Sinorhizobium meliloti: one gene and its partners. The protein of the gene in region 1 binds, or shares a complex with, the protein of each later gene. Links are inferred from orthologs where the notes say so. Each region holds a gene or a part of one and is shown in the gene's direction. Other genes may lie near its edges.

Region 1 (9,948 bases):
CGCCTTCGCTGTCTACCGAGAGCACGACCGCCAGTTTCCATTCCGGCACGTCGCTGAGCATGGGGATCTTGCTCAGCGGCTCGCCCCAGTCGCCGCCGATCTCGATCGTTTTCACCGGTCCGTGGAAGCCCCGCCGCTCGTCGTAGCTCAAAAGCCCGTCCTGAAGCGCCTTGCGCGCCGCAATCTGCAGCCGCGGATCCAGCGAGGTACGCACGGAAAGCCCGCCCTCGTAAAGGGCCTTGTCGCCGTATTTCTGGATGATCTGGCGGCGCACTTCCTCGGCGAAGAAGTCGGAGGCGAAGAGGTGCGCGCCGCCGCGGCGCGGCTTGACGCCGAGCGGTTGCTGCTTTGCCTCCTCGCCGTCAGCCTTGGTGACGTAACCATTTTCGACCATCCGATCGATCACCCAGTTGCGGCGCTCGATCGCAGCCTCGACCTTGCGGAACGGGTGGTAATTGGCCGGCCCCTTGGGCAGGGCCGCAAGATAGGCGGTCTCGGCAATCGTCAGTTCCGTCACCGACTTGTCGAAATAGGTCAGCGCCGCCCCGGCGATGCCGTAGGAATTCAGCCCGAAGAAAATCTCGTTGAGATAGAGCTCGAGAATGCGGTCCTTGCTGTAGGCCTGTTCGATGCGGAAGGAGAGGATCGCTTCCTTGATCTTGCGATCGAGCGTCTGGTCGGAGCTCAGAAGGAAGTTCTTGGCGACCTGCTGGGTGATCGTCGAGGCGCCGACGGGGCGCCGACCGGAGCCGAAATTCTGCAGGTTGACGGCGATGGCGCGTGCAAGGCCCGTCACGTCGATGCCCGGATGCTGGTAGAAGTTCTTGTCTTCCGCCGAGATGAATGCGGCCTTGACGCGATCGGGTATTGCCTGAATGGGCAGATATAGCCGGCGCTCGCGCGCATATTCGGCCATCAGCGCGCCGTTACCCGCATGGAAGCGTGTCGTCACCGGCGGAGCATAATTGGCCAGAACCTCGTAATCGGGGAGGTCCTTCGTGATGGCGCCGAGATAGATCGCGACGGCCGCGGCTGTGCCAAGCAGCAGAAACGCACCAATGCCGAAAAAATATCCAATCAGTCTGATCATCAGTCAGGTACCGGTATCTAATTATCGTCCCATTGCGAGGTCGCCGAATGCCCGAACGCTCGTTTTCCGCGAAGGAAGCCGACCTCGCCAAACTCTTCCAAAGAAATCGTCTGGCATTTGCAGTTATACGCGTTTGGGCTCCCTCATATGGCCAGGAACCTGAAGCATCAACACCGTTTCCCAACAAATCGGGACGCCCTCCCCCTAAGGGGCCCGGATTGTGAGTAAAATAGGGCTGTTATCGGATTATACGGTGCGCATCTGCTGAAAAGCATATCGCTGTTACCGGGTCGACACAAATCACATCCCCACTCAGTGGCGTCGGGCAGGCGCGAAATCAAGGATCCCGGAACGCCCTGCGCATTCAACCGCCGTTTGCAACCGCGGAGTTCCGGTAGCGCTGCACGGCGTCCGCAAGCAGCGTGGATACCTTCTTCCTCCATTCCGCATCGAGCAGTTGCTTCTCATCTTCCTTGTTCGACAGGAAACCGAGCTCGAGCAGCACCGAGGGCACGTCCGGCGCCTGCAGGACGCGGAACCCCGCATGACGGTGGGGATTGTTGATCAGCTTGATCTGCCCTTCGAACGAGGAAATGACGCTCCGGGCGAGATTGACCGAGAAAGCCTGCGTTTCGCGGCGGGTGAGATCGATGAGGATATCCGCGACTTCGGCCGGCTCGCTTTCGAGCGGAATCCCGGCAATCTCGTCGGAGAGATTCTCGCGTGCGGCAAGATCGGCCGCGAGGTGGTCGGACGCCTTGTCGGAGATCGTGTAGACCGTGGCGCCCCGAATTTCCTTTTGCCGCAACGTGTCGGCGTGAACCGAAATGAACAGGTTGGAGCCTCGCTGGCGTGCGATCTGCACGCGTTGAGGCAGGGAGAGAAATTCGTCGCGCTCCCGCGTCAGAAACGCCTCGATGCCGGGTTCGTGATTGAGCCGTTCCACCAGCTCCTTCGCGAAGGCAAGGGTCACATGTTTCTCTTCGGTTTTCGTGACGCCGCCGATCGCACCGGTATCGATTCCGCCATGCCCGGCATCTATCGCAACCACGAAAACGCCGGCCTTCGGGGGCGGCGCGGCGGCCGGCCGGTCGGTCTTGGCGGAGGGCACCGTACCCGTCCACTGCTGCTCGGCCAGGAGCTTGTCGAAGCGGTCCTGGCCGATCCTCTCAGCATCGAGCACGAGGCGAAAGCCCTTCCCGTCCTCCACCGGCTTCACTTCCGCATGGGTCACCTCCGTCGGCCCGTTGGCGGAGAGCACGAGCCGCGAGGCCCCTGCCCCCATTCCGCCATAGCGGATGGCGTCGAACAAGCCGCGAGGCTGCAGGCTCTCCGGCTTCAGTCCGAACGACGTTTCCGGCAGGTCGACGATGACGCGAACGGGATTGGCGACGTAGTGGATGGAGAAGGCCGGCTCGCGATCGAACTCGATGACCAGGCGCGTGCGGGCATCGTCGCCGGCAATCCGCGCGGCATAGGCGAGGAGAGGCACCGGCTCGCCGGCGCGCACGACCGCCACGGGTGACAAGAGAAGCAAAACGGCACCAAAGGCAGCGACGAACATGCGCATGCCGCGATGACGCCCGATCGCCTCCATTGAACACAGCCTAGTCGCCGAACGCTTCACCTGAAACCCCGCATCCATCCAATCGATATACCGGCGAAGGTCTCCCCGGCTGCCCTTATCCGCCCCTCAACCAATGAACCCTCAGGGTTAACCAAAGCTTGACACGGGGGCCGCGGCACCGCCCCTCAGCCGGCGCAGTCTTCTCCTGAAGGTCCGGTTACACCCGCGCAAGCGAATCGATCAATATTGTGGCGGCAAAGGCTTTTCCCTTGCCAATGTGACATGGAAAACATAAAAGCGTCACAAGGAGAAAGTGTTGACGGGATAGAATCGTCGGCCGGGCAGCCGGAGCTTTTAGACGAGCTTGGCGCCAGGGAGTGATCGAGCCGGAACAACCGGTTGCAACCGTATCAAGCTTCCGCGGCCGCAGGAATTCATCCGCCGTCGCCGCATTTCCTCCTCCGTATACTGGTTCGCAAATTTCCGGCGGTGGCCGGAGTTCTTGATGGTGAATTTCACCGGATGCCCGCAAGCGGGCGCATTCATCGGGCCTCTTCCAGAGGTCCAGGACATTGGCATTCTTGTTTGGTCTTTGATGTGACTCAGCAGTATCGGTCAGAAGTAGAGCGGCCCCGGGACCTTAGCGTTCCGGCTGCCGTCTGGCTGCTGCACCATCGCTTGCGCCAAACAGGACCTTTTATATCCGGCGCAGCCTCCGACGTCTTCGACAGCCTTCTTGAAAAAGGCACTCTGTCTGTCGTCCCGCCGCGCCGAGGAGCACAGCTTAGATGGCAGAGAAAATGCTTATCGATGCGTCTCACTCAGAGGAGACGCGCGTCGTTGTCGTACGCGGAAACCGCATAGAAGAATTCGATTTCGAATCGGAACATAAGAAGCAGATCCGCGGCAATATCTACCTGGCGAAGGTAACCAGAGTGGAGCCGTCGCTCCAGGCGGCCTTCGTCGATTACGGCGGCAATCGCCACGGGTTTCTGGCCTTCGCCGAAATCCATCCCGACTACTACCAGATTCCCCTCGCCGATCGTCAGGCCCTGTTGAAGGCGGAAGCCGAAGAGGCTCGCCGCGACGATGACGAGCCGAACGACACCGTGGCGGAACAGAAATTCGCGCCGGCTGGCGATACGGTTGCCGAAGTCGTGGCACAGGCCGAAGCCGCCGAGGCAGCCGGAGAAGCCGCTGAGGCCGCTGCGGAGAAGCCGAAGGCCAAGGCCAAGCCGAAGCGTACCCGCCGCGCGAAGCCGAAGGCCGACGAAGAGGCCGTGGCGCCTGAAAGCGGCCCGTCGGAAGACGGCGAAGGCGACAAGAACGAAATGGCCGCGGTGGTCGATACCGACTCGATCTCCGAGGATATCGACGCGCGCCGTCAGCGTGACGACGACGATGACGACGACAATCACGACGGCGAAAAGGAAATCATCGAATCCGTCGGCGCCGAAGATGCCATGGAAGAGGTGGCGGATCGTCATATCCGCAAGCCGCGCAAGCAATACCGCATCCAGGAAGTGATCAAGCGCCGGCAGATCCTGCTGGTGCAGGTCGCAAAGGAAGAGCGCGGCAACAAGGGTGCGGCACTCACGACCTATCTTTCGCTCGCCGGCCGCTACTCCGTTCTCATGCCGAACACGGCGCGCGGCGGCGGTATTTCGCGCAAGATCACCAACCTGCAGGACCGCAAGCGTCTGAAGGAGATCGCCCGCGGTCTCGACGTGCCGCAGGGGATGGGTGTGATCCTGCGCACCGCCGGAGCCAATCGCACGAAAGTCGAGATCAAGCGCGACTTCGAATATCTCATGCGCCTGTGGGAGAACGTCCGCACGCTGACGCTGAACTCGACTGCCCCCTGCCTCGTCTACGAGGAGGGCAGCCTTATCAAGCGATCGATCCGCGACCTCTACAACAAGGACATCAGCGAGATCGTCGTTTCGGGCGAGGAAGGCTACAAGGAAGCCAAGGGCTTCATGAAGATGCTGATGCCGAGCCACGCAAAGGTCGTGCAGCCCTATCGCGACGTGCATCCGATCTTCTCCCGCTCCGGCATCGAAGCACAGCTCGATCGCATGCTGCAGCCGCAGGTGACGCTGAAGTCGGGCGGCTACATCATCATCAACCAGACCGAAGCTCTGGTTTCCATCGATGTGAACTCCGGTCGTTCGACGCGCGAGCACTCGATCGAGGATACGGCTCTCCAGACGAATCTCGAGGCAGCCGAGGAAGTAGCGCGGCAATTGCGCCTTCGCGACCTTGCCGGCCTGATCGTCATCGACTTCATCGACATGGAAGAGAAGCGGAACAACCGCTCCGTCGAGAAGAAGCTCAAGGATTGCCTGAAGAACGATCGTGCCCGTATCCAGGTCGGCCGCATCTCGCATTTCGGCCTGCTCGAAATGTCTCGCCAGCGCATCCGCGCCTCGGTGCTGGAAAGCACGATGCAGACCTGCCCGCACTGCAACGGCACGGGCCACATTCGCTCGCAATCCTCCGTTGCCCTGCATGTCCTGCGCGGCATCGAGGAACATCTGCTCAAGAACACCACGCACGACATCAGCGTGCGGACGACACCCGATATCGCGCTCTACCTGCTCAATCAGAAGCGCAGTTCGATCACGGACTACGAGCAGCGCTTCGGTGTCTCCATCTTCATCGAAGCGGACGCTCATGTCGGTGCGCAGCACTTCGCGATCGATCGCGGTGAACCGGTCGAAAATCCGGTGAGGATCGACCAGATCCTGCAGTTCGAGCCGGAGCCGGAAGACGAAGAAGAGGTCCTCATCGAGGAGGAGTCCGACGAAGAGGAAGTGGAAGAGATTGCTGCCGAGCGTCAGGACCAGAAAAAGGGGCAGACCGACGAACAAGGCGGCCGCAAGCGCAAGCGTCGTCGCCGCCGGCGCGGCAAGGGTGCGGGTCAGGGGGCGGACGAGGCCTTCGCTGACGCCGCCGACGCGGCTGAGGACGAGACCGGCGACGAAGCCGCCGTGGACGATGCCGAGGATGAAGTCGACGCTACGGATGCCCTGAATGGCGATAGCGAGCAGAAGCGCAAGCGTCGCCGCCGCGGCAAGCGTGGCGGCCGCCGCAGTCGTCAGGACGAACTGGCCGATGCCGAGGGCGAGACCGGCATGGCTGCAGACGCCGGCGAAGGAGCCGGCGACGACGCAGAGGCGGAAGTCGCCCCAGCCGCGGCAGCCGAGGAGACGTCACCGGATATCGCGGCAGCCGCTGCCGTCGAGGCAGCAGCGGAGGAGCCGAAACCGGCAAAACCCCGGCGCAGCCGCAAGAAAGCAGTCAAGGCCGAGGAGCCGGCCGAGAGTGTCGATGAAGTAGCCGAGAAGACCGTCGAGGCCCAACCCGAAGCAACCGAAGCCGCCCCCGAGGCCGTGGAGGAAGCTGTTGCCGATCTGGAAGGCGCAAAGCCCGCGCGCGCAAACCGGGATCTGTCGGCGATCGCTACCGAGCCGGTCGTGACGTCCAGCAAGGGCGAGGGCGAAGAGGAGCCGACAAAACCCAAAAAGGGCGGCTGGTGGCAGCGCCGCAGCTTCTTCTAAGAAGAATAGGAAAAAGCCCGGAGCGATCCGGGCTTTTTCATGCTGGGGCCGCGTGGCGGCTCAGTTGTGACCTGCCTCTTTGAAAACTCCGCACTTTCCGGACGGAAAGCGGCACACGCTTTTCCTTATCCCGCTCTATACTTTCCCGCAGGGAGGACGAGGCCATGCGCAAGTTCACAGTCATCGTTACGGAAGAGTTCGAAGCCGACACTGCCGAGGAGGCCGCCTTGCTCATGTATCAGCAACTGACCAACGGGCCGGCACCTCTGCATTATTCGGTCACGGATGAAACGAAGATTGCAACCAGCCTGATACTGGACCGGAAAAAGGCAGATGAATTTGCCAGTGTCGATCACACTGCAGACCCCGGCAATTGGTAAGCCACGCGTAACCGGCCGATGTGCGGATACCCATGTCTGGAGCAGAGCACTTCCACGCAAAGCATGACAGCTCTCCGTCCGGAGGTGCTTGGTCCAACGACCTAAGCGTTTCGCCGTCCAGTGAAACGTGAAGCGCTCTAAAGGCCTGTTGAGATCCGGGATACCCGCCGCGGCCTGTTTGATTTCCTCATCCCTGTGCTCGTCACAGGGATCCAGCCAGACCAAGTCCTTGGGCTGAAAAAACTCTTCCGCGCCGCAGACGCGGCGCTGCTGGATCTCTGTGACAAGCACAGAGACGAGGTGAGGAGAGATTGCAGTCCTCCGATAGGTTTCACAGGCCGGTTAGAGCCAGGCCATGCGCGCCGACAAAACAGCCCAGAGCTCCAACGCCATCACCCATCTCGCAGCAGCCGTCATAAACTCCGGATGAACCTCAACAGGCCTTAGAGCGGGATGAGGAAAAGTGTGTGCGGTTTTCCGCCCGCATCCCGCTCTAAACTATTGGAATCGATCACGTTCATGTTTTTAGGTCGACCCGACCTAAAAACATCGTGATCTAGGCCAGCCAGCGCGCGATGCGGTTCATCGCCTCCTCCATCTCGGTAGCCGCGCCCGCATAGGAAAAGCGCATGGTGCGATGCCCTTCGAGGGGATCGAAGTCGAAGCCGGGCGTTGCCGCAACGTCGATCTCGGCCAGCATCCGACGGGCGAAGGCCATGCTGTCATTGGTGAAGCGGCTGACATCCGCATAGGCGTAAAATGCGCCGTCCATCGGCGAGGCGATCGAAAAGCCGATCTGCGGCAGCCGTTCGAGCAGCAATGCGCGGTTCGCGGCATAGGCGCGCTTGTAGCCGTCGAGCTCCTCATGCGCGCCGAGGGCCGCCTCTGCGGCAATCTGTGATAGCTCCGGCGGCGAAATATAGAGGCTCTGCGCGATGCGCTCGAAGGCACGCACCCGCGCCTCGGGCAGAACCATCCAGCCGATGCGCCATCCGGTCATACAATAATATTTGGAGAAGGAGTTGATCACGACGGCGTCGTCGGCGACTTCAAGCGCCGTCGTCTCCTCCCCGGCGAAAGTAAGGCCGTGATAGATCTCATCGGAAATGAAGGCTATCGAGTGGTCCCGGCAATAGTCGGCGAGCGCCTTCAGCTGCGCCTTGCCGGTCACCGTTCCCGTCGGGTTCGCGGGGCTTGCGAGAAGCACGCCCTTCAGCGGTTTTCCGGCACGTGCCGCGGCGCGCTCGAGGCTGTCCGGGGTCAAAGTGAAGCCGGCCTCGGCATTGGCTTCGATCTCGACCACTTCGAGGCCGAGCGCAGCCATGATGTTGCGATAGGCGGGATAGCCTGGCCGGGCGATGGCCACGCGATCGCCCGGATCGAACAGGGCGAGAAAAGCGAGATTGAACCCGGCCGACGATCCGGTCGTCACCGCAATCCGCTGCGGATCGAGCGTGATGCCGTGCCGGCTGTGATAATGAGCGGCAATCGCCCTCTTCAGGGAGAGTGTGCCAAGAGCGTCCGTATAGCCGAGCCGACCGTGATCGAGCGCCCTCCTTGCCGCATCGAGTGCCGCTTTCGGCGCAGGATGCGCGGGCTGACCGACCGCCATGGATATGACCGGGTGGCCGCAATCGCGCCGCCGCGTGGCTTCGGCCAGCACGTCCATGGCGTGGAACGGCTCGACTGCGCTGCGTTTCGACATCTGTGCCAAATGACTGGTCCTCACGAGTTTCTCTATGCCCTTTGCCCCATCGCTTACGGCTTCACAAGTCCGCGAACGCCGCAATTCGGCCCATTTTGCCGTTTCGTTTGCCCGCGCCAGGTCCTATGGTTCAACCAATCGGCGCAAGCCGGGACTTGTCGTCGTCTTCAAACTGGCGCATTGACGCAAGCGTGCGGACTCTACGACCGACATAGAACAGCAGACCACGAGGAAAGAATGACGCTCAAGATGAAGATGATTGCCGCAGCATCCCTGATCGCGCTTGCTGCCGGCGTCGCCCTGCCCGGGCCGGCGGCGGCGCTCGATGCCAAGCAGAAGGAGGAATTCGGCGCCTTCATCAAGGAGTACCTGCTCGCCAATCCGGAGATCATGCTGGAAGTGCAGGAAGCGCTCACCTCCAAGCAGCGGGCCAAGCAGCAGGAAACCGCCCAGGCGGCAATCGCCGACAACAAGAAGGCGATCTTCAACTCTGACTACGACATAGCCCTCGGTAATCCGGATGGCGATGTGACGATCGTCGAATTCTTCGATTACAACTGCGGCTATTGCAAACGGGCCATGTCCGACATGGACGACATCCTCGCCAAGGACAAGAATGTCCGATTCGTTCTCAAGGAGCTCCCAATTCTCGGACCGGATTCGCTCGCGGCCCACAAGGTCAGCGCCGCCTTCCGCGTGATCGCACCGGAGAAATACGGCGATTTCCATCGCGCCCTGCTCGGGGCAGAGGAACGGGCGACGGAGGAAACCGCGATCGCCGTTGCGGCCAAGCTCGGGGTGACGGAAGCGCAGTTGCGCGAAAAGATGGATGACGGGCCGTATGATGCCTCGGTGCGCGAAGCCTATACGCTCGCCAACGAGCTCGGCATCACGGGAACGCCTTCCTATGTCGTCGGCAACGAGGCGGTCTTCGGCGCTGTCGGGGCGCCTGAGATCGAACAGAAAGTCGCCAACATGCGTGCGTGCGGCAAGACGGTCTGCTGACGGCCGGCCGGCACGCCGGCGGCTTTCGCCCTATCGGAACAGCACGACTTGTGGACAAATCCCGCGGGAACCCAGGGGGCTTTTCCTCGGGGAACCATCAGTCTATAGGTAACCCTCCATCACCGGACCGGAATCCTTTATGCCTTCGACTATCTTTGTGCTGAACGGCCCAAACCTGAACGCGCTCGGCAAACGTGAACCGGGTATCTATGGCGGCAAGACGCTTGCCGACATCGAAGCCATGTGCAAGGAGGAGGCCAAACTCCTGGGCTTCGACGTCGACTTCCGGCAGTCAAACCATGAGGGCACCTTGGTCGACTGGTTGCACGAGGCTGGCGAAAAGGCAGTCGGCATCGCCATCAATCCCGCCGCCTACGGACACACCTCCATCGCCATGCACGATGCCATTCGGGCGATCACCGTCCCCGTGGTGGAGCTGCATCTTTCCAATATTCATGCGCGCGAAGAATTCCGGCACAAGTCGATGATCGCGCCGGCCGTCAAAGGCGTTATCTGCGGTTTCGGCGCACAGAGTTACATTCTGGCGCTGCATGCGCTAAAGAACCTGACGGAAAAATCCAAATAAGAAGAACACGAGGCTCATATCCCATGGCTGAAAAGAAACCGGGTATCGATCA
Region 2 (9,431 bases), 110 kb from region 1 along the record:
GATATCCATACGGAAGAGCAATGCGCTGCCGTGGCCGAGACCGTCGACATCCTGCAGATCCCGGCCTTTCTGTCACGGCAGACGGATCTGCTCGTCGCCGCCGCCAAGACGGGGCGGACGATCAACGTCAAGAAGGGCCAGTTCCTCGCCCCCTGGGACATGAAGAACGTCCTTGCCAAGTTCACCGAGAGCGGCAACCCGAACGTGCTTCTCTGCGAGCGCGGCGCTTCCTTCGGCTATAACACGCTGGTCTCCGACATGCGCTCGCTGCCGATCATGGCGGCACTCGGCGCTCCGGTGGTCTTCGATGCGACCCATTCCGTGCAGCAGCCGGGCGGCCAGGGAGGCTCCACCGGCGGCCAGCGTGAGTTCGTCGAGACATTGGCGCGTGCGGCCGTCGCCGTCGGTGTCGCCGGTGTCTTTGTCGAGACCCATGAGGATCCCGACAATGCTCCCTCCGACGGTCCGAACATGGTGCCGCTGAAGGACATGCCGCGGCTGCTTGAGAAACTGCTCGCCTTTGACGCGGTTGCGAAAGCGTGAGCCGGTGCCGCGCTTCGTGAATTTTTCATGAAGCGGCCCGGCGGTCCGGATTTTGCGATCCCGGCGCCATTGTAATTTCAAGGCCGTGAATTAAGACAGGCCGACCATCATCATCGTCCACAAGGGAAGAGATCATGACTGCAATCATCGACATCATCGGCCGAGAGATCCTCGACAGCCGCGGCAACCCGACCGTCGAGGTCGATGTCCATCTCGAGGATGGCAGTTTCGGTCGCGCGGCGGTTCCCTCGGGCGCCTCCACCGGTGCGCATGAAGCGGTTGAGCTGCGCGATGGCGGCACGCGTTATCTCGGCAAGGGCGTCGAGCGCGCCGTCGATGCGGTGAACGGCGAGATATTCGAGGCGATCGGCGGCCTCGACGCTGAAAATCAGATCCAGATCGACCGTACCATGATCGAGCTCGACGGCACGCCGAACAAGTCGCGCCTCGGCGCCAACGCCATTCTCGGCGTTTCGCTCGCCGTCGCGAAGGCCGCTGCGGAAGCCTCCGGCCTGCCGCTCTACCGCTATGTCGGCGGCCCGAACGCGCATCTCCTGCCCGTTCCGATGATGAACATCATCAATGGCGGCGCGCACGCCGACAATCCGATCGACTTCCAGGAATTCATGATCATGCCGGTCGGCGCCGAGACCCTGAAGGACGCCGTCCGCATGGGTTCGGAAGTCTTCCACACGCTGAAGAAGCAGCTCGCTGCGGATGGCCATAACACCAATGTCGGCGACGAAGGCGGCTTTGCGCCGGGCCTCGCCTCGGCGCCTGCAGCCCTCGACTTCATCATGAAGTCGATCGAGAAGGCCGGTTACAAACCTGGCGAGGACATGTATGTCGCCCTCGACTGCGCTTCGACCGAATTCTTCAAGGACGGCAAATACGTGCTCGAGGGTGAGGGCCGTACGCTGGAGCCGGGCGCCATGGCCGAGTATCTCGCCGAGCTCGCCGGCAAATATCCGATCATCTCGATCGAGGACGGCATGGCTGAAGACGATTGGGACGGCTGGAAATCCCTGACCGACCTCGTCGGCAACAAGTGCCAGCTTGTCGGCGACGACCTGTTCGTCACCAATTCTGCGCGCCTGCGCGACGGCATCAAGATGGGCGTCGCGAACTCCATCCTCGTCAAGGTCAACCAGATCGGATCGCTTTCGGAAACGCTCGATGCGGTCGAGACCGCGCACAAGGCGCGTTATACCGCCGTCATGTCGCACCGCTCCGGCGAGACCGAGGATTCGACGATTGCCGACCTCGCGGTCGCCACCAATTGCGGTCAGATCAAGACCGGCTCGCTCGCACGTTCCGACCGGCTCGCCAAGTACAACCAGTTGATCCGTATCGAAGAACAGCTCGGCCCGCAGGCGCAATATGCCGGCCGCTCGGTCCTGCGTGGATGATTGAAGGCGGGGCGGGGGTAGTTTTCCGCCTCTCATCCGCCTGCCGCGACCTTCTCCCCGTTCTGACGCTACGGCATGCACATATCTCTTGCGCGCCGGGGCGGCGGATACTGCTGATGAAAGGGATCCCTCGGGAACCCAACCGGCTCAACCCCGCTCGGTCTCGGTTGCCCCTCAACCGGCTGCCGCCACCTTCTCCGCAGGCGGGGAGAAGGGATATGCCGCGCCCGCTCGCGCCCTCGGGCGGACGGTGAATGCGGGGTTCAGTTGGCGCCGCTTGTCCCTTCTCCCCGCCTGCGGGGAGAAGGTGCCGGCAGGCGGATGAGGGGCGGGTGACCGCTAATGCCAATGTCAGCGCATACGGGTTTGATCCCAAGGACCCATCCGCAAGCCTCGCCACTGCTGGAAATACAGATGCCGCCACTCCGGAGTAAGTCCGCGAAGGGCTGGACAACAAGAGATATGTGCATGCCGTAGCGTTCTGACGGGGAGAAGGGACAAGCGGCGGCGCTACGAGTCCCTTCGCCCCGCTTGCGGGGAGAAGGTGCCGGCAGGCGGATGAGGGGCCGCCGCGATTTCATGGCCGATGGCCGGCCGACGGCGCTCCGTCCTCCGAATTCCCTCTCCATTCGCAAATTATTCATGGTCAACCGTCGGTTAATCAATCGACGCTAGTCTTCATATTCGTACTGCGTATTGGAGCGGGCGCGGGATTATGGTTTGCAGTTTCTCCTGCAGCCCGCTCCAACTCAATTCAGGGCATGAGCGATGTGGACACGGCATCACAAGAAGCGAAGACTGGGGCGATTGGTGGTGCCGTTGCTGGCGGTCGCCTTCCTTTCCTATTTCGGCTATCATTCGATCCATGGCGGCTATGGTCTGGAGGCGACGAAGGAGTTCGACCGCCAGATTGCCGAGCGGCAGGCACGGCTGGACGAGCTCACTCAGACGCGAAAAATCCTGGAAAAGGAAGTCGAGCTGATGAGCGACGGTTCGCTGGAGAGAGACATGCTGGATGAGAAGGCTCGCCTCGCGCTCAACATGTCGCGCAGCGACGAGATCGTTATTTTCCACCACCCAGCGAATTAACTGAAAATAGGTTAAATTAAAAAAGACGTTAAATTTCAAATGGTTGGCGCGAATAATAGCCATGCAAATATGGCATTGCTGCCGCGCTTTTCTTTCCCTATGGTAGCCGCCAAAGGCTAACCATTGGGAGGAACGAATGGCTCCGCGAAAATCCGCGTCCGTTTCCAGCCGCAAGACCGCTGCCAAGCCGGCCAAGAAAGATTTTGCCGGCGGCACGATCGCCGAATTCTCCAAGGAAGACGATCTCAAGGCCTACCGGGAAATGCTGTTGATCCGGCGTTTCGAGGAAAAGGCCGGCCAGCTCTACGGCATGGGATTCATCGGTGGTTTCTGTCACCTCTATATCGGTCAGGAAGCCGTCGTCGTCGGGATGCAGCTGGCGCTGAAAGAGGGCGACCAGGTCATCACCGGCTATCGCGACCATGGCCATATGCTCGCCTGCGGCATGAGTGCGCGCGGCGTGATGGCGGAGCTCACCGGGCGCCGTGGCGGTCTTTCCAAGGGGAAGGGCGGCTCTATGCACATGTTCTCCAAGGAAAAGCATTTCTATGGCGGGCACGGCATCGTCGGTGCACAGGTCTCGCTCGGGACCGGCCTCGCTTTCGCCAACAGATACCGCGGCAACGACAATGTAAGCCTTGCCTATTTCGGCGACGGTGCCGCCAACCAGGGTCAGGTCTATGAGAGCTTCAACATGGCCGCTCTCTGGAAACTGCCGGTGATCTACATCGTCGAGAACAACCGTTATGCCATGGGTACCTCCGTGTCGCGGGCATCGGCGCAGACCGATTTCTCCCAGCGCGGCGCTTCCTTCGGCATTCCCGGCTATCAGGTCGACGGCATGGATGTCCGCGCCGTCAAGGCCGCAGCCGACGAGGCGGTCGAACATTGCCGTTCCGGCAAGGGCCCGATCATCCTCGAAATGCTGACCTACCGCTATCGCGGCCATTCCATGTCCGATCCGGCGAAGTATCGCTCGAAGGATGAAGTGCAGAAGATGCGTTCGGAGCATGATCCGATCGAGCAGGTGAAGGCCCGCCTGACGGATAAAGGCTGGGCCACCGAGGACGAACTGAAGCAGATCGACAAGGAGGTTCGCGACATCGTTGCGGACAGTGCCGATTTCGCCCAGTCTGATCCGGAGCCGGATGTCTCCGAGCTCTATACCGATATCCTGCTTTGATCCGGGGAGGGACAAACATGCCTGTAGAAATCCTTATGCCTGCCCTTTCCCCGACCATGGAGGAAGGCACGCTCTCCAAGTGGCTGAAGAACGAGGGGGACAAGGTGTCCTCCGGCGATGTCATCGCGGAAATCGAAACCGACAAGGCCACGATGGAAGTGGAAGCGGTAGACGAAGGCACGATCGGCAAGCTGCTGATCGCAGCCGGCACCGAGGGTGTGAAGGTGAACACGCCGATCGCCGTCCTGTTGCAGGATGGCGAAGCCGCAAGCGACATCGATTCCATGAAAACCGAAGCCCCGAAAGCGGAAACGCCTAAGCCGGCCGCGGCTGAAGCGCCGGCTGCTTCCGCGGCGCCCGTCGCGGCGCAGCCCAAGGCGGACGTTCCTTCCGACCCGGCAATTCCGGCCGGAACCGAAATGGCGACGATGACCGTCCGCGAAGCGCTTCGCGACGCGATGGCCGAAGAGATGCGCGCCAATGAGGACGTCTTCGTCATGGGCGAAGAGGTCGCCGAATACCAGGGCGCCTACAAGGTCACGCAGGGCCTGTTGCAGGAATTCGGTGCGCGCCGCGTGGTCGACACGCCGATCACGGAACATGGCTTTGCCGGCGTCGGCGTCGGCGCGGCGATGACGGGTCTGCGCCCGATCGTCGAGTTCATGACGTTCAACTTCGCCATGCAGGCGATCGACCAGATCATCAACTCGGCCGCTAAGACGCTCTATATGTCCGGCGGCCAGATGGGCGCGCCGATCGTCTTCCGCGGTCCGAGCGGTGCTGCAGCCCGCGTCGCCGCGCAGCACTCCCAGTGCTATGCCGCCTGGTACAGCCACATTCCGGGCCTGAAGGTCGTTATGCCCTATACGGCGGCGGACGCGAAGGGGCTGCTCAAGGCCGCCATCCGCGATCCGAACCCGGTGATCTTCCTCGAAAACGAGATCCTTTACGGCCAGTCCTTCGAAGTGCCGAAGCTCGACGATTTCGTGCTGCCGATCGGCAAGGCACGCATCCATCGTACCGGCAAGGACGCGACGCTCGTCTCCTTCGGCATCGGCATGACCTATGCGATCAAGGCCGCGGCGGAACTCGAGGCGCAGGGTATCGACGTCGAGATCATCGACCTTCGCACGATCCGGCCGATGGACCTGCCGACCGTCATCGAGTCCGTCAAGAAGACCGGCCGCCTCGTCACCGTCGAGGAAGGATATCCTCAGTCCTCCGTCGGCACCGAGATCGCCACCCGCGTCATGCAGCAGGCCTTCGACTATCTCGATGCGCCGATCCTGACGATCGCCGGCAAGGACGTGCCGATGCCTTACGCGGCCAACCTTGAAAAGCTTGCTCTGCCGAATGTCGCGGAAGTCGTCGATGCGGTGAAAGCCGTCTGCTACAAATAAGGGGGTCGTTCGATGCCAATCAACATCACCATGCCGGCCCTCTCCCCGACCATGGAAGAAGGCAATCTGGCCAAGTGGCTGGTCAAGGAAGGCGACAAGGTCAAGTCCGGCGATGTGATCGCCGAGATCGAGACCGACAAGGCGACGATGGAAGTGGAAGCCGTCGATGAGGGCACGGTCGCCAAGATCGTCGTTCCCGCCGGCACTGAAGGCGTCAAGGTCAATGCGCTGATCGCGGTTCTCGCCGCCGAGGGCGAAGACGTCGCGACTGCCGCCAAGGGCGGCAACGGTGCAGCGGGAGCAGTCCCGGCACCGAAGCCGAAGGAAACGGCCGAAACGGCACCGGCCGCGGCTCCGGCACCCGCCGCAGCGCCGGCACCGCAAGCTGCTGCTCCGGCTTCTCCTGCGCCCGCCGATGGCGAAGGCAAGCGCATCTTTTCGTCGCCGCTGGCACGCCGCCTCGCGAAGGAGGCAGGCATCGACCTTTCGGCGATCGCCGGTTCCGGACCGCATGGCCGCGTCGTCAAGAAGGACGTCGAGACAGCCGTTTCCGGTGGCGCCGCCAAGCCCGCCGCCGCGCAGGCAGCAGCTCCGGCCCCGGCGACGCTCGCTAAGGGCATGTCGGAGGACGCCGTCCTCAAGCTCTTCGAGCCAGGCTCCTACGAACTCGTGCCGCATGACGGCATGCGCAAGACGATCGCCAAGCGCCTCGTCGAATCGAAGCAGACGATCCCGCATTTCTATGTTTCGGTCGATTGCGAGCTCGACGCGCTTATGGCGCTGCGCGCCCAGCTGAATGCCGCAGCACCTGAAAAGGATGGTAAGCCGGTCTACAAGCTTTCCGTGAACGACATGGTGATCAAGGCGCTTGCTCTGGCGCTGCGCGACGTACCGGATGCGAATGTGTCCTGGACCGATCAGAACATGGTCAAGCACAAGCACGCGGACGTCGGCGTTGCCGTCTCCATCCCCGGCGGCCTGATCACGCCCATCGTCCGCCAGGCGGAGTTGAAGAGCCTCTCGGCGATCTCCAACGAGATGAAGGATCTCGGCAAGCGCGCGAAGGAGCGCAAGCTGAAGCCGGAAGAATATCAGGGCGGCACCACGGCCGTCTCCAATATGGGCATGATGGGCGTCAAGGACTTCGCCGCCGTCGTCAATCCGCCGCACGCGACGATCCTCGCGGTCGGCGCCGGCGAGGACCGTGTCGTCGTCAGGAACAAGGAAATGGTCATCGCCAATGTGATGACCGTCACGCTTTCGACCGACCATCGCTGCGTCGATGGCGCGCTCGGCGCCGAACTGCTCGCCGCCTTCAAGCGCTACATCGAAAACCCGATGGGTATGCTCGTCTGATGCGATCCGGACCGGCTTCCCAGCCGGTCCTTTCCCCATGAAAAGCGAGTAGGCAGATGAAGACAGTCCTTTGCTACGGTGACAGTCTGACCTGGGGATACGATGCAACCGGTTCCGGCCGGCATGCGCTGGAGGACCGTTGGCCGAGCGTGCTGCAGAAGGCGCTCGGTTCGGACGCGCATGTCATCGCCGAAGGGCTGAACGGGCGGACGACCGCCTATGACGACCATCTCGCCGATTGCGACCGGAACGGCGCGCGTGTCCTCCCGACGGTCCTGCACACCCACGCGCCACTCGATCTCATCGTGTTCATGCTCGGCTCGAACGACATGAAACCGATCATTCACGGCACCGCTTTCGGCGCGGTGAAGGGCATCGAGCGCCTCGTCAATCTGGTGCGCAGGCACGACTGGCCGACGGAAACGGAGGAGGAGCCCGAGATTCTCATCGTCTCGCCGCCGCCGCTCTGCGAGACGGCCAACAGCGCTTTTGCCGCCATGTTCGCGGGCGGGGTCGAGCAATCCGCAATGCTGGCGCCGCTTTATCGCGATCTCGCCGACGAGCTCGACTGCGGCTTCTTCGACGGCGGATCGGTGGCCAGGACGACGCCGATCGACGGTGTCCACCTCGACGCGGAGAACACCCGGGCGGTCGGCAGAGGGTTGGAGCCTGTCGTGCGGATGATGCTCGGGCTTTGACGATGACGGCTGGCGCGACCCTCAGGCCTGCTAAGCGAAGCGAGGCAGCGGAACTTGCGATCCTGATCGACATCGCCTCACACGGCTTTGCCTCCTGGCTCTGGTACGGCGGCGTTCTGAGCAAATCCGCGGAAACCGCCTTCGAGCATGGCCGCAACGTGCTGCGTCGGGATACCGGGCCCGGTACGTGGCGCAATGCGGTGGTGGCCGAAATCGGAGACGAGATCGTCGGCGTGTCGGTTTCCTACGGCATCGATGCATCGATCCTCGAGATCGAGCCGAAACATCCCGTGCTTGCGCCCTTGCTTTTCCTGCAGAAGCAGGTGGTCGGTCACTGGTTCATCGATAGCCTCGGCGTTTACCGCCATTACCGCGGTAAAGGCATAGGCCGCGCTCTGCTCGAGAACGAGTTTTCCCGCGCCGGGCAGGCGCCGGTGAGCCTGATCACCGAAAGCCACAATGAAACGGCGCAGGCGCTTTACAGGCTGAACGGCTTCGAGGAGGTGGCGCGCGCCGGGGCCGTGCCGCTTTTCGAAGACAGCAGAAAACACCACTGGGTGCTTTTCACCCGCAACGCCGCTTGACCAAAGGTAGGAAAAACATGGCTGAGAATTACGACGTTATCGTTGTCGGTTCGGGTCCGGGCGGATACGTGACCGCCATTCGTTCGGCGCAGCTGGGCTTGAAGACGGCGATCGTCGAGCGGGAGCATCTGGGCGGGATCTGCCTCAACTGGGGCTGCATTCCGACCAAGGCGCTTTTGCGCTCCGCCGAAATTCTCGACCATGCCAACCATGCCAAGAACTACGGCCTGACCCTCGAAGGCAAGATCACCGCCAACGTCAAGGATGTCGTTGCCCGCTCGCGCGGTGTCTCCGCGCGGCTGAACGGCGGCGTCGCCTTCCTGATGAAGAAGAACAAGGTGGACGTGATCTGGGGCGAGGCGAAGCTCACCAAACCCGGCGAGATCGTCGTCGGCGCGCCGTCCAAGCCAGCCGTCCAGCCGCAGAACCCGGTTCCGAAGGGCGTCAAGGGAGAGGGGACCTATACGGCCAAGCACATCATCGTCGCAACCGGCGCGCGCCCGCGCGCGCTCCCCGGCATCGAGCCGGACGGCAAGCTGATCTGGACCTATTTCGAGGCGATGAAGCCGGAGGAATTCCCGAAGTCGCTGCTCGTCATGGGCTCCGGCGCGATCGGCATCGAATTCGCGAGCTTCTACCGCTCGATGGGCGTCGACGTGACCGTCGTCGAACTGCTGCCGCAGATCATGCCGGTCGAGGATGCGGAAATTTCCGCTTTCGCCCGTAAGCAGCTCGAAAAGCGCGGCCTGAAGATCATCACCGATGCCAAGGTGACGAAGGTCGAGAAGGGCGCGAACGACGTCACGGCGCATGTTGAGACGAAGGACGGCAAGGTCACGCCGATCAAGGCGGACCGTCTGATCTCCGCCGTCGGCGTTCAGGGCAACATCGAGAATCTCGGCCTCGAGGCCCTCGGCGTGAAGACCGACCGCGGCTGCATCGTCACCGATGGCTACGGCAAGACCAATGTCGCGGGCATCTATGCGATCGGCGACGTCGCCGGGCCGCCGATGCTGGCGCACAAGGCCGAGCATGAGGGCGTCATCTGCGTCGAGAAGATTGCCGGGGTTCCCGGCGTGCACGCGCTTGACAAGGGCAAGATCCCGGGCTGCACCTATTGCGACCCGCAGGTCGCCTCCGTGGGCCTCACGGAAGCGAAGGCCAAGGAA
Region 3 (9,599 bases), 2.7 Mb from region 1 along the record:
GGACGATGCGGAACGTCTCGCCGCGCTCGACGCGTATCTGATCGACACGGGAGAGGCCCTGTCCGACCTGCCGCATATCGCCGTCAATGACGACCAGGCGCACCGGCTGCGGATGGGCAACCCGATCATCCTGCGTGGACGCGACGCTCCGCTGCCCACGCCAGAGGCCTATGCCACGGCCCAAGGCAAGCTCGTGGCGATCGGCGAAATCGCCGAGGGCGAGTTCCGGCCGAAGCGAGTTTTCGCCACCCAATAATCCTGCTGGTCGAAAACCGATCTCACGCGTTTAGAGCGGGATGAGGAAGTGCGTGCGGTTTTCCGCCCGCATTCCGCTCTAACTTGCTAGAATCGATCACGTTCATGATTCAGGTCGACCCGAACTGAATCATCGTGATCTAAAGTCGAGCGGAGCGGCAGACGCGGCGTATACTCGTTGTGCGCCGGAGCCCATGTTGCCATGGGCTGCCGGCTGCGCTCGGGAAATCTGGAACGGGGGCGGCGGGCAGGAAGCGCATGGTACCCGCTCCGGCAAAACGCGGTAGTGATCGGTAGAGGCGGTAAAATATGGTCGAAGCGTCAGAGAAGAGCCGGGAAGATGCTTCATCGGGCAGCCTGCAGGCCGCCGCCGGCTTCGTCCGCGACTATCTTCGCCGGCCGTTCAGCTTCTATCTGATTTCGCTGCTGCTGATAGCCATCATACCGCCCTTCATCTTTTCCTTTGTCATCCTGCAGCGCAATTTGGACGCGCAGAGAGAGGAAGTCACTTCTCTGCTGCGCGCCTCTACCGGGTCGGTCACACGCATTGTCGAGCGCGAGGTCGACGGCATGCTGACGACGCTTCGGGTCCTGGCGAAATCCGGCGCCGTCGATCTCGCCGACATGCGAGGTCTCTACGAACGGGCATCGGTCGCATTGGCGGACACCGATTCCCACCTGATCATCGTCGACGGCAACCACGACCTTCTTCTGAGCACCCGCGTTCCTTTCGGTACGCCGCTCGGGCGGGCATCGGATCCGGAGATCGATCTCGCTTTGCAGAGTACGGCGCCGCTTGTCTCGGGCGTGTTTCCATCCGAAGTGGGCAGGGGCTGGGTCTTCACCGTCTATCTTCCGGTGACGACGCCCGACGGAAAGAAGTATCTGCTGGGCCTCAGGCAGGATGCCGAGCGGATGACGAGGGCCGTCAATCGTGACACGCTTTCTCCCGGATGGAATGCCGCGCTCGTCGACGGCAAAGGCAGGGTCATCGTCTCCTCGGACTCCTCGGTGAAGTCCGGCGACCCGTTCTTTCTCGACGAATTGCCGTTGATCAGCATCGGTGTCGGCAATATCAGTGCCGGCGGCGTCGACTACCGCGTCGCGTCGGAGTTTTCGGTGGTGACCGGCTGGCGCATCGTCGCCTGGGCGCCGAGCGAGATCGTCGATCAGCCGATGCTTTGGTCGTTCCTCTGGCTGTCCTTCGGTGGGATCATCTTCGCAAGCATCGCGGTCGCCGGTTCGTTGACCATTGCGCGGCTGCTCACGCAGGGTGTCCGGCTGTTGGCCATGGATGCCCGGCGGCTGGGAGCGGGCGAGCCGGTCGAACCGCGCCGCTACATGATCACTGAAGTCGAAGCGGTATCCACCGCCCTCGCAAGCGCTGCTACCGCCCGCGCCAAGGCCGAAAGCGAAATCCGCCTGCTGATGCGGGAGGTCGCGCATCGGGCGAAGAATCAGCTCACCGTCATCCAGTCGATGCTGGCGCAGTCGGCCAATTCGGCGGAGGAGCCGTCGGATTTCGTCGAGGCGTTTCGCAAGCGCCTTGCGGGCCTCGCGCGCTCGACCGACCTCATGGTGGCGAACGCCGCCTCCGGAGTCGACTTCCGCGAGCTCGTGCGCAACCAGCTTCAGCCGTTCATGCCGGCCGAGTCCGACCGCGTCGTGCTCAGCGGACCTGCCCTGCGGCTGGACGCGCAGATGGCGCAGACCCTCGGCATGGCGCTGCATGAACTGGCTACCAACGCCATAAAGCATGGTGCGCTCGCCAACCAGACCGGCATGATCAAGGTCGAGTGGTCGGTGGGGGAGGGTGCGATCGATATCCGCTGGCGCGAGAGCGGTGCCGATATCGTCGCGCCTTCGGGGAAGAAGGCCCGCAGAGGCTTCGGCACGGTCGTGCTCGAGCGCATGCTCGGCCTGGCGCTTCGTGCGGAGCTGGAAAGGACGATGCATGCGGATGGCATCGAATGGCGGATACGCATCCCGCGCGGCAAGGATCATTCCTCGCAGGAGGCAGGCGGTTGAGAGGCGGATCGTCCTGCAGCAAACCACCTCAAATGGATGCCGGAGCATCCGTGCGCAATCGGAATTGACGGTGCGCGGGAGGCGGTGCCGCGCAGCGCTTTCATGACCCTTTCCTTTTGGAACGGATTCGGTTATAGGCACGCCAGCGAAAGGCGCCGCCTCTTCGTGCGAACGGCCGTAGCTGGACGACATCCCGGCTGCCGGCGACCCTCAAATCCTCGAACGAAAGGATCAAACGATGTCGGTTACTGCAGAGCGCAAAGCTCAGATCATCAAGGAATTCGCAACCGTAGAAGGCGACACCGGTTCTCCGGAAGTTCAGGTTGCTATCCTGACGGAACGGATCAACAACCTGACCGAACACTTCAAGGACCACAAGAAGGACAATCACTCCCGACGTGGCCTCCTCGCGCTGGTTTCCAGCCGGCGGTCGCTCCTCGACTATCTGAAGAAGAAGGACGAGGCGCGCTACACCAAGCTGATCGGTGCCCTGGGCATCCGTCGCTAAACGACTGGTCCGGCGGGTTGCCTCGGCAACCCGCCGGCTTTTTTTCTGCAGCCCGTGCGCTCTTCAAAAAGCCTAGGGTATTGTAAAGGGCGCCACAGCGCCGCGCGTCTTATCGGACGCGCAACCGTCCAGCGGACCGGGTGGGCCGGGATCGCGGATCAACCAATGGCCCGTCATGGGGCAGGATTGCAGGATGCTTCGGCGCCTGCTTGCCGAAGCGGCTGCTATACGCAGCGCGGCAAAGCGGTATGCGGCCGGTTTTCTTTGAAGCCTCCCGTTGTCTTGCCCGTGATGCGCCACCAGGCGGCTTTGAGATCGCCCGCGCTTTATGAGCCGCGGAAGGTCTGTCGCACACGAAGGACAGAACATGTTCGAGACACACAAGGTAGAAATCGAATGGGCTGGGCGTCCGCTCAAGCTCGAAACCGGAAAAATCGCGCGTCAGGCCGATGGTGCCGTTCTCGCGACCTACGGCGAAACCGTCGTGCTCGCCACGGTGGTTTCGGCGAAGGCACCGAAGCCAGGCCAGGATTTCTTCCCGCTCACCGTCAACTATCAGGAAAAGACCTACGCTGCGGGCAAGATCCCCGGCGGCTATTTCAAGCGTGAGGGCCGCCCCAGCGAAAACGAGACGCTGGTGTCGCGTCTGATCGACCGGCCGATCCGTCCGCTCTTCCCGGACGGCTACAAGAACGACACCCAGGTCATCATCACGGTCATGCAGCATGACCTCGAGAACAACCCGGACGTCGTCGCGATGGTTGCGGCATCCGCTGCATTGACGCTTTCCGGCGTTCCCTTCATGGGTCCGGTCGGCGGTGCCCGCGTCGGCTACATCAACGGCGAATACGTTCTCAACCCGCATCTCGACGAAATGGACGAATCCACGCTCGACCTCGTCGTCGCCGGCACGCAGGAAGCGGTGCTGATGGTGGAATCGGAAGCGAAAGAGCTGCCGGAAGATGTCATGCTCGGCGCCGTCGTTTTCGGCCAGAAGGGCTTCCAGCCGGTGATCGACGCTGTCATCAGGCTTGCGGAAGTTGCCGCCAAGGAGCCGCGCGAATTCAATCCGGAAGATCACTCCGCTCTCGAAAATGCGATGCTCTCGATCGCCGAAGACGAGCTGCGCAACGCCTATAAGATCACCGAGAAGGCCGCGCGCTATGCCGCCGTCGATGCGGTAAAGGCAAAGGTCAAGGAGCATTTCCTGCCGGAAGGCGTCGAGAACCCGGCCCATACCGCCGAAGAGATTGCCGCTGTCTTCAAGCACCTGCAGGCCAAGATCGTTCGCTGGAACATCCTCGACACGAAGAGCCGCATCGATGGCCGCGACCTCGTCACGGTTCGCCCGATCGTCGCCGAAGTCGGCATCCTGCCGCGCACGCACGGTTCGGCGCTCTTTACCCGCGGTGAAACGCAGGCGATCGTCGTTGCCACGCTCGGCACCGGCGAAGACGAGCAGTATGTCGATTCCTTGACTGGCATGTACAAGGAAAACTTCATGCTGCATTACAACTTCCCGCCCTATTCGGTCGGTGAAACCGGCCGCATGGGTTCTCCGGGCCGCCGCGAAATCGGCCACGGCAAGCTCGCCTGGCGCGCCATCCATCCGATGCTGCCGACCGCGGAACAGTTCCCCTACACGCTGCGCGTCGTTTCCGAGATCACCGAGTCCAACGGTTCGTCCTCCATGGCAACCGTCTGCGGCACGTCGCTCGCACTGATGGACGCGGGCGTTCCGCTCGCCAAGCCGGTTGCCGGCATTGCCATGGGCCTCATCAAGGAAGACGACCGTTTCGCCGTCCTCTCCGACATTCTCGGCGATGAAGACCACCTCGGCGATATGGACTTCAAGGTCGCGGGCACGGATGCCGGCATCACCTCGCTGCAGATGGACATCAAGATCGAAGGCATCACCGAAGAAATCATGGGTGTTGCCCTCAACCAGGCCAAGGGAGGCCGCCTGCACATTCTCGGCGAAATGGCCAAGGCCATCTCCGAGAGCCGCGGCCAGCTCGGCGAGTTCGCACCGCGCATCGAAGTCATGAACATTCCGGTCGACAAGATTCGTGAAGTCATCGGCTCGGGCGGCAAGGTCATCCGCGAAATCGTCGAAAAGACCGGCGCCAAGATCAATATCGACGACGACGGCACCGTCAAGATTGCGTCGGCTTCCGCCAAGGAGATCGAGGCCGCCCGCAAGTGGATCCACTCGATCGTCGCCGAGCCGGAAGTCGGTCAGGTCTATGAAGGCACTGTCGTCAAGACGGCCGATTTCGGCGCCTTCGTCAACTTCTTCGGCGCCCGCGACGGCCTCGTCCACATCTCGCAGCTCGCTTCCGAGCGCGTTGCCAAGACCACCGACGTCGTCAAGGAAGGCGATAAGGTCTGGGTCAAGCTGATGGGCTTCGACGAGCGCGGCAAGGTTCGTCTCTCCATGAAGGTCGTAGACCAGGCGACCGGCAAGGAAGTCGTTGCCGAGAAGAGCGAAAAGAAGGACGGCGGCGAAGCCGCCGAGTAAGCCGGCCTCGGCTGAAACCATTCAGGGCGCGGAGCGGATCGCTTCGCGCCCTTTCTTGTGACGGAAACGGAATCGAACCATGAGCCGCGACGCGCTGAAAACACTGTTCCATCCCTTCGCAATGGGGATCATCGATCCGCCGGGAGAGGGCGAGCGGGTACTCTTCCTCGGCGCCGAGGCGGGCTACCGCCTGCCGGAAGGCTTTGCTGCGGACGTCTCCGCCGTGCAGCCGCTCAAGCCGCTCTACCGCGCGCTGACGGCCGCTCGCGCCGATGTGGTGCCCGTCGCGGCCGGCGACGGCTACGACGCTGCCCTCGTTCTCTGCGGCAGGCACAAGGGCGAGAACGAAGACCGCATTGCACAGGCTTTGGAACGCACCCGCGCCGGTGCCCTGATCGTAGTCGCCGGCGGCAAGGAGGACGGCATTCAGTCGCTGCGCAAGAGGATCGACAAGTTCGGCTGGGATGGCGACTCGATGCCGAAATATCACGGCGTCGCCTTCTGGTTCACGCGGCCCGAGGACGCCGCCGAGGCCATCTCGGCGCTCGCCAAGGTCCCGGTGCGCGTCCACGGCCTGTTCGTGGCATCGCCCGGCATGTTCTCGCATGACCGCGTCGATGCCGGTTCGGAGCTGCTCGCGTCGCGCCTGCCGCGCGATTTCACCGGCCACGCGGCGGATTTCGGCGCCGGCTGGGGCTATCTCTCGGTCAAGCTTGCCGAGGCTTCGCCCAGCCTCAAGGGCATCGATCTGTTCGAAGCGGATTTCGAAGCGCTGGAGGCGGCACGGGCAAACATGGCGGCGAATGCGCCTTCGACGGCGGCCCGTTTCTATTGGCACGACCTGACGGCCGAAGAGACGCGCGACAAATACGACCTTATCGTCATGAACCCGCCCTTCCACGAGGGCCATGCCGCCGAGCCTGCGCTCGGCGCGGCGATGATCAAGGCGGCCGCCAAGGCGCTGAAGCATGGCGGCCGGCTGATGCTCGTCGCCAATCGCGGACTTCCCTATGAGCCGGTCCTGACGGAGAACTTCAAGGAAATCGGCGAGACCTGCCGCAATGCGCGCTTCAAGGTGCTCTGGGCGAAGCGCTGAGTCGATTTATTTGCCGTAATGTGACCCCTCCCTAACCCCTCCCCACAAGGGGGAGGGGCTACTTCTGCCGCACCTCGCGGGTCCAAAGTCAGCCTTTGCGTCATCCGCGAACTTGCGAAATGGGAAAGCGCTAGCCGCAAGCGCCTAGCCCTTCCCCCTTGTGGCAGGGCTATCGCATATGAGCGATAAGAGAAGTGAGGAATTGGTCATCCCAGCCCGCCTTTTTGATTTTCCGGCGGATGGAGGCCTTGTCGGGGTGAGATCGCAAGAGGTTGAGAGCGATCTTGCGCAAGAAGGCAATGTTCTGAGGGCCGTTGTCCTTGCGGTTTCTGGCGGCGTCCTCGCGGAAGTGGACATCCAGAACCCAATGCAGTTTGTTTTCGATTTGCCAATGGGTTCTTACAACCTCGATCAGCGCGCTCGGCGACATGGTGGTGGAGAGCAGGAAGTAGCGGACATGGCTGGTCAAATGGCCGTTGGTATGACGGCTTGTGGTCTCGACGCAGCCGATGGCCTGCAGGCCCGGAAAGTTGATATCGTCGACAGCCACAACGCTGGCGCGGCGTGTCTCGGTGCGGTCATGGGCAGTCTCGGCTGCAATCTGGATGCTCTCGACGTGGTCGGCGTCCTCGATGCGGGCGAGCGCCTGGGCCAAGAGGCCGGGCTGGTTGGCCTTCAGTGCCAGAGCATAATCGCCGCCGGCAGCGAGGATGGCGCGGGCGGTGTCGGGCCGGCAATGCAGGGCATCGGCGGTGACGATAGAGCCCTCCAGTGCCAGCAGCGCGAGCGCATCGAGAGCCCCTTGCACCTCATTGCGGCCCGGCGCGAGCTTTTGGCCGATGACCAGACCGGGACCGGCAGCCCAGACATTGACGAAGTGGAGTGGCGTGGCCTTGGCGGCGCGCCGGTAGGCACCGCGCACCGCCTTGCCATCGATCGCTACCACCCCTTCGAGACCCTGCGCAAAGCTCGCCGTGAGACGGCGAAAGGCCGCGTCAAAGGCATCCGGATCGAGATGGCGGAAGACGGTGGAGAAGGTGTCATGGCTGGGAATGCCATAGGGCAGCGGCACGATTGTCTTCAGCCATTTCTTCTTGGCAACGCCGAAATCGGCCATATCGGTACAGCTTTCCGCACCGCAGACAATCGCCGCAACGGCAATGAACAGGATCGACGTCAACGGATGGCGCGCATTGCGACCGCGCGGATCGGGCAAATCTTCAAAGCAAGCGGCAAATCTACTCATCGAGACCTCCAAGTCAGCGGAGAACTCCAAGAATCGATTTGCCGCAACAAAACAACCGCTTATTTGCTAAATGCGATTCCCCTGCCCCTTGTGGGGAGGGGTTAGGGAGGGGCCTCATCCAACCGCCGTGGGCAGCGTGGCAATCACGCGATTTAATCCGCGTCTGCGACCCGCAATGCTTCGAGCGTCGGCATCGAGGTGATGTTGTAGCCGGAGTCGACGTAATGAATTTCGCCGGTGACGCCGCGCGAGAGGTCCGAGAGCAGATAAAGTGCGGAACTGCCGACGTCTTCTATGGTGACGGTCCGGCGAAGGGGCGAGTTCTTCTGCTGCCAGGAGAGCATCGCGCGCGCATCGGAAATGCCGGCGCCCGCAAGCGTTCGGATCGGACCGGCCGAGATCGCATTGACGCGGATGCCGCGCGATCCGTAGTCGGCGGCAAGATAGCGCACCGAAGCCTCGAGCGCGGCCTTGGCGACACCCATGACGTTGTAGTTCGGCATGACCCGCATCGAGCCGCCATAGGTGAGCGTCAGCATGGTGCCGCCCTCGCTCATCAGCTCCGCTGCACGCTTGGCAATCTCGGTAAAGGAGAAGCAGGAGATCACCATGGTGCGGCTGAAATTGTCCCGCGTCGTGTCGGCATAGAGACCCTTGAGCTCGTTCTTGTCCGAGAAGCCGATGGCGTGGACGACGAAATCGAGCTTGCCCCAGCGCTCCTTTATGGCGTCGACGACAGCGTCGACGGAGCCGATGTCCTCGACGTCGCAGGGGAGCAGGAAGTCGGAATTGACCTCTGCAGCCAGCGGCTTGACGCGCTTGCCGAGGGCTTCGCCCTGATAGGTGAAGGCGAGCTCTGCGCCCTGGGCGGCGAGAGACTTGGCGATTCCCCAGGCAATAGAATGGCTGTTGGCGACGCCCATGATGAGGCCGCGCTTCCCGTTCATCAATCCGTTCATCGTGTTATCCGTTATAGCGCTGGAAGACGAGCGTCGCGTTTGTGCCGCCGAAGCCGAAGGAGTTCGAAAGAACCGTGTCGATCTTGGCATTGTCGATGCGCTTGCGGACGATCGGCACCCCTTCGAATTCGGGATCGAGCTCGGTGATGTGAGCGCTTTCGCCGATGAAGCCGGCCTGCATCATCAGGAGACCGTAGATCGATTCCTGCACGCCGGCCGCGCCGAGCGAGTGGCCGGTCAGCGATTTCGTGGACTGGACATGCGGCATCTTCTCGCCGAAGACCTCGCGGATGGCGCCGATCTCCTTCTGATCGCCGACCGGCGTCGAGGTGCCGTGGGTATTGATGTAGTCGACCTCGCCCTTCACGGTGGCCAGCGCCTGGCGCATGCAGCGAACCGCGCCTTCGCCTGATGGCGCGACCATGTCGTAGCCGTCCGAAGTGGCGCCGTAACCGACGATTTCCGCATAGATTTTGGCGCCGCGCGCCTTGGCGTGCTCCAGCTCTTCCAGAACGAGAACGCCGGCACCGCCGGCGATGACGAAGCCGTCGCGGTTCGCGTCATAGGCGCGCGACGCGACGGACGGCGTGTCGTTGTACTTCGACGACATGGCGCCCATGGCGTCGAAAAGATTGGACATGGTCCAGTCGAGATCTTCATGGCCGCCCGCGAACATGACGTCCTGCTTGCCCCACTGGATCATTTCCGCGGCATTGCCGATGCAATGCGCCGAAGTCGAGCAGGCCGACGAGATCGAGTAGTTGACGCCGTGGATCTGGAACCAGGTCGCGAGCGTCGCCGAAGCCGTAGACGACATCGCCTTCGGCACCACGAAGGGGCCGATCCGCTTCGGGCTGTTGTTCTTGCGGGTGATCTCCGCCGCTTCGACGATCGCGCGGGTAGAAGGGCCGCCCGAGCCCATGATGATGCCGGTGCGCTCATTGGTGATGTCGCCGGCCTCGAGCCCGGAATCGGCGATCGCCTGC

The links.
Region 2: the proteins of JOH52_RS18220 (region 1) and eno are in contact, whole or in part, in a solved structure (PDB 2FYM), measured with the Escherichia coli proteins. The link is inferred for Sinorhizobium meliloti from one-to-one orthologs.
Region 3: the proteins of JOH52_RS18220 (region 1) and pnp are in contact, whole or in part, in a cryo-EM structure (PDB 9QH0), measured with the Escherichia coli proteins. The link is inferred for Sinorhizobium meliloti from one-to-one orthologs.

Annotation. Positions count from the first base shown.
Region 1 is NZ_JAGIOS010000001.1:3,740,713-3,750,660, forward strand. What follows is about bases 3,090-6,420. They hold JOH52_RS18220 (Rne/Rng family ribonuclease), read left to right. Parts: upstream 3,090-3,445; coding sequence 3,446-6,220; downstream 6,221-6,420. Other genes in these bases: JOH52_RS18225 (hypothetical protein), read left to right, coding at 6,385-6,420. In the rest of the region: JOH52_RS18210 (penicillin-binding protein 1A), read right to left, coding at 1-1,090; JOH52_RS18215 (N-acetylmuramoyl-L-alanine amidase), read right to left, coding at 1,455-2,687; more of JOH52_RS18225, read left to right, coding at 6,421-6,600; JOH52_RS18230 (pyridoxal phosphate-dependent aminotransferase), read right to left, coding at 7,157-8,314; JOH52_RS18235 (DsbA family protein), read left to right, coding at 8,543-9,310; aroQ (type II 3-dehydroquinate dehydratase), read left to right, coding at 9,450-9,896; accB (acetyl-CoA carboxylase biotin carboxyl carrier protein), read left to right, coding at 9,920-9,948. UniProt on the Escherichia coli protein: Endoribonuclease that plays a central role in RNA processing and decay. Required for the maturation of 5S and 16S rRNAs and the majority of tRNAs. Also involved in the degradation of most mRNAs.
Region 2 is NZ_JAGIOS010000001.1:3,626,220-3,635,650, reverse strand. The notes cover bases 1-2,814. They hold eno (phosphopyruvate hydratase), read left to right. Parts: upstream 1-677; coding sequence 678-1,952; downstream 1,953-2,814. Other genes in these bases: JOH52_RS17615 (FtsB family cell division protein), read left to right, coding at 2,721-2,814; kdsA (3-deoxy-8-phosphooctulonate synthase), read left to right, coding at 1-543. Also shown: more of JOH52_RS17615, read left to right, coding at 2,815-3,041; pdhA (pyruvate dehydrogenase (acetyl-transferring) E1 component subunit alpha), read left to right, coding at 3,178-4,224; JOH52_RS17605 (pyruvate dehydrogenase complex E1 component subunit beta), read left to right, coding at 4,242-5,624; JOH52_RS17600 (pyruvate dehydrogenase complex dihydrolipoamide acetyltransferase), read left to right, coding at 5,637-6,980; JOH52_RS17595 (SGNH/GDSL hydrolase family protein), read left to right, coding at 7,037-7,678; JOH52_RS17590 (GNAT family N-acetyltransferase), read left to right, coding at 7,681-8,262; lpdA (dihydrolipoyl dehydrogenase), read left to right, coding at 8,280-9,431. UniProt on the Escherichia coli protein: Catalyzes the reversible conversion of 2-phosphoglycerate (2-PG) into phosphoenolpyruvate (PEP). It is essential for the degradation of carbohydrates via glycolysis.
Region 3 is NZ_JAGIOS010000001.1:1,075,003-1,084,601, reverse strand. What follows is about bases 2,754-5,735. They hold pnp (polyribonucleotide nucleotidyltransferase), read left to right. Parts: upstream 2,754-3,158; coding sequence 3,159-5,312; downstream 5,313-5,735. Other genes in these bases: JOH52_RS05210 (class I SAM-dependent methyltransferase), read left to right, coding at 5,392-5,735; rpsO (30S ribosomal protein S15), read left to right, coding at 2,754-2,791. Outside these bases: tRNA pseudouridine(55) synthase TruB, read left to right, coding at 1-256; JOH52_RS05225 (sensor histidine kinase), read left to right, coding at 565-2,283; more of rpsO, read left to right, coding at 2,522-2,753; more of JOH52_RS05210, read left to right, coding at 5,736-6,408; JOH52_RS05205 (ISAs1-like element ISRm21 family transposase), read right to left, coding at 6,578-7,654; enoyl-ACP reductase FabI, read right to left, coding at 7,807-8,613; fabB (beta-ketoacyl-ACP synthase I), read right to left, coding at 8,618-9,599. UniProt on the Escherichia coli protein: Involved in mRNA degradation. Catalyzes the phosphorolysis of single-stranded polyribonucleotides processively in the 3'- to 5'-direction. Also involved, along with RNase II, in tRNA processing.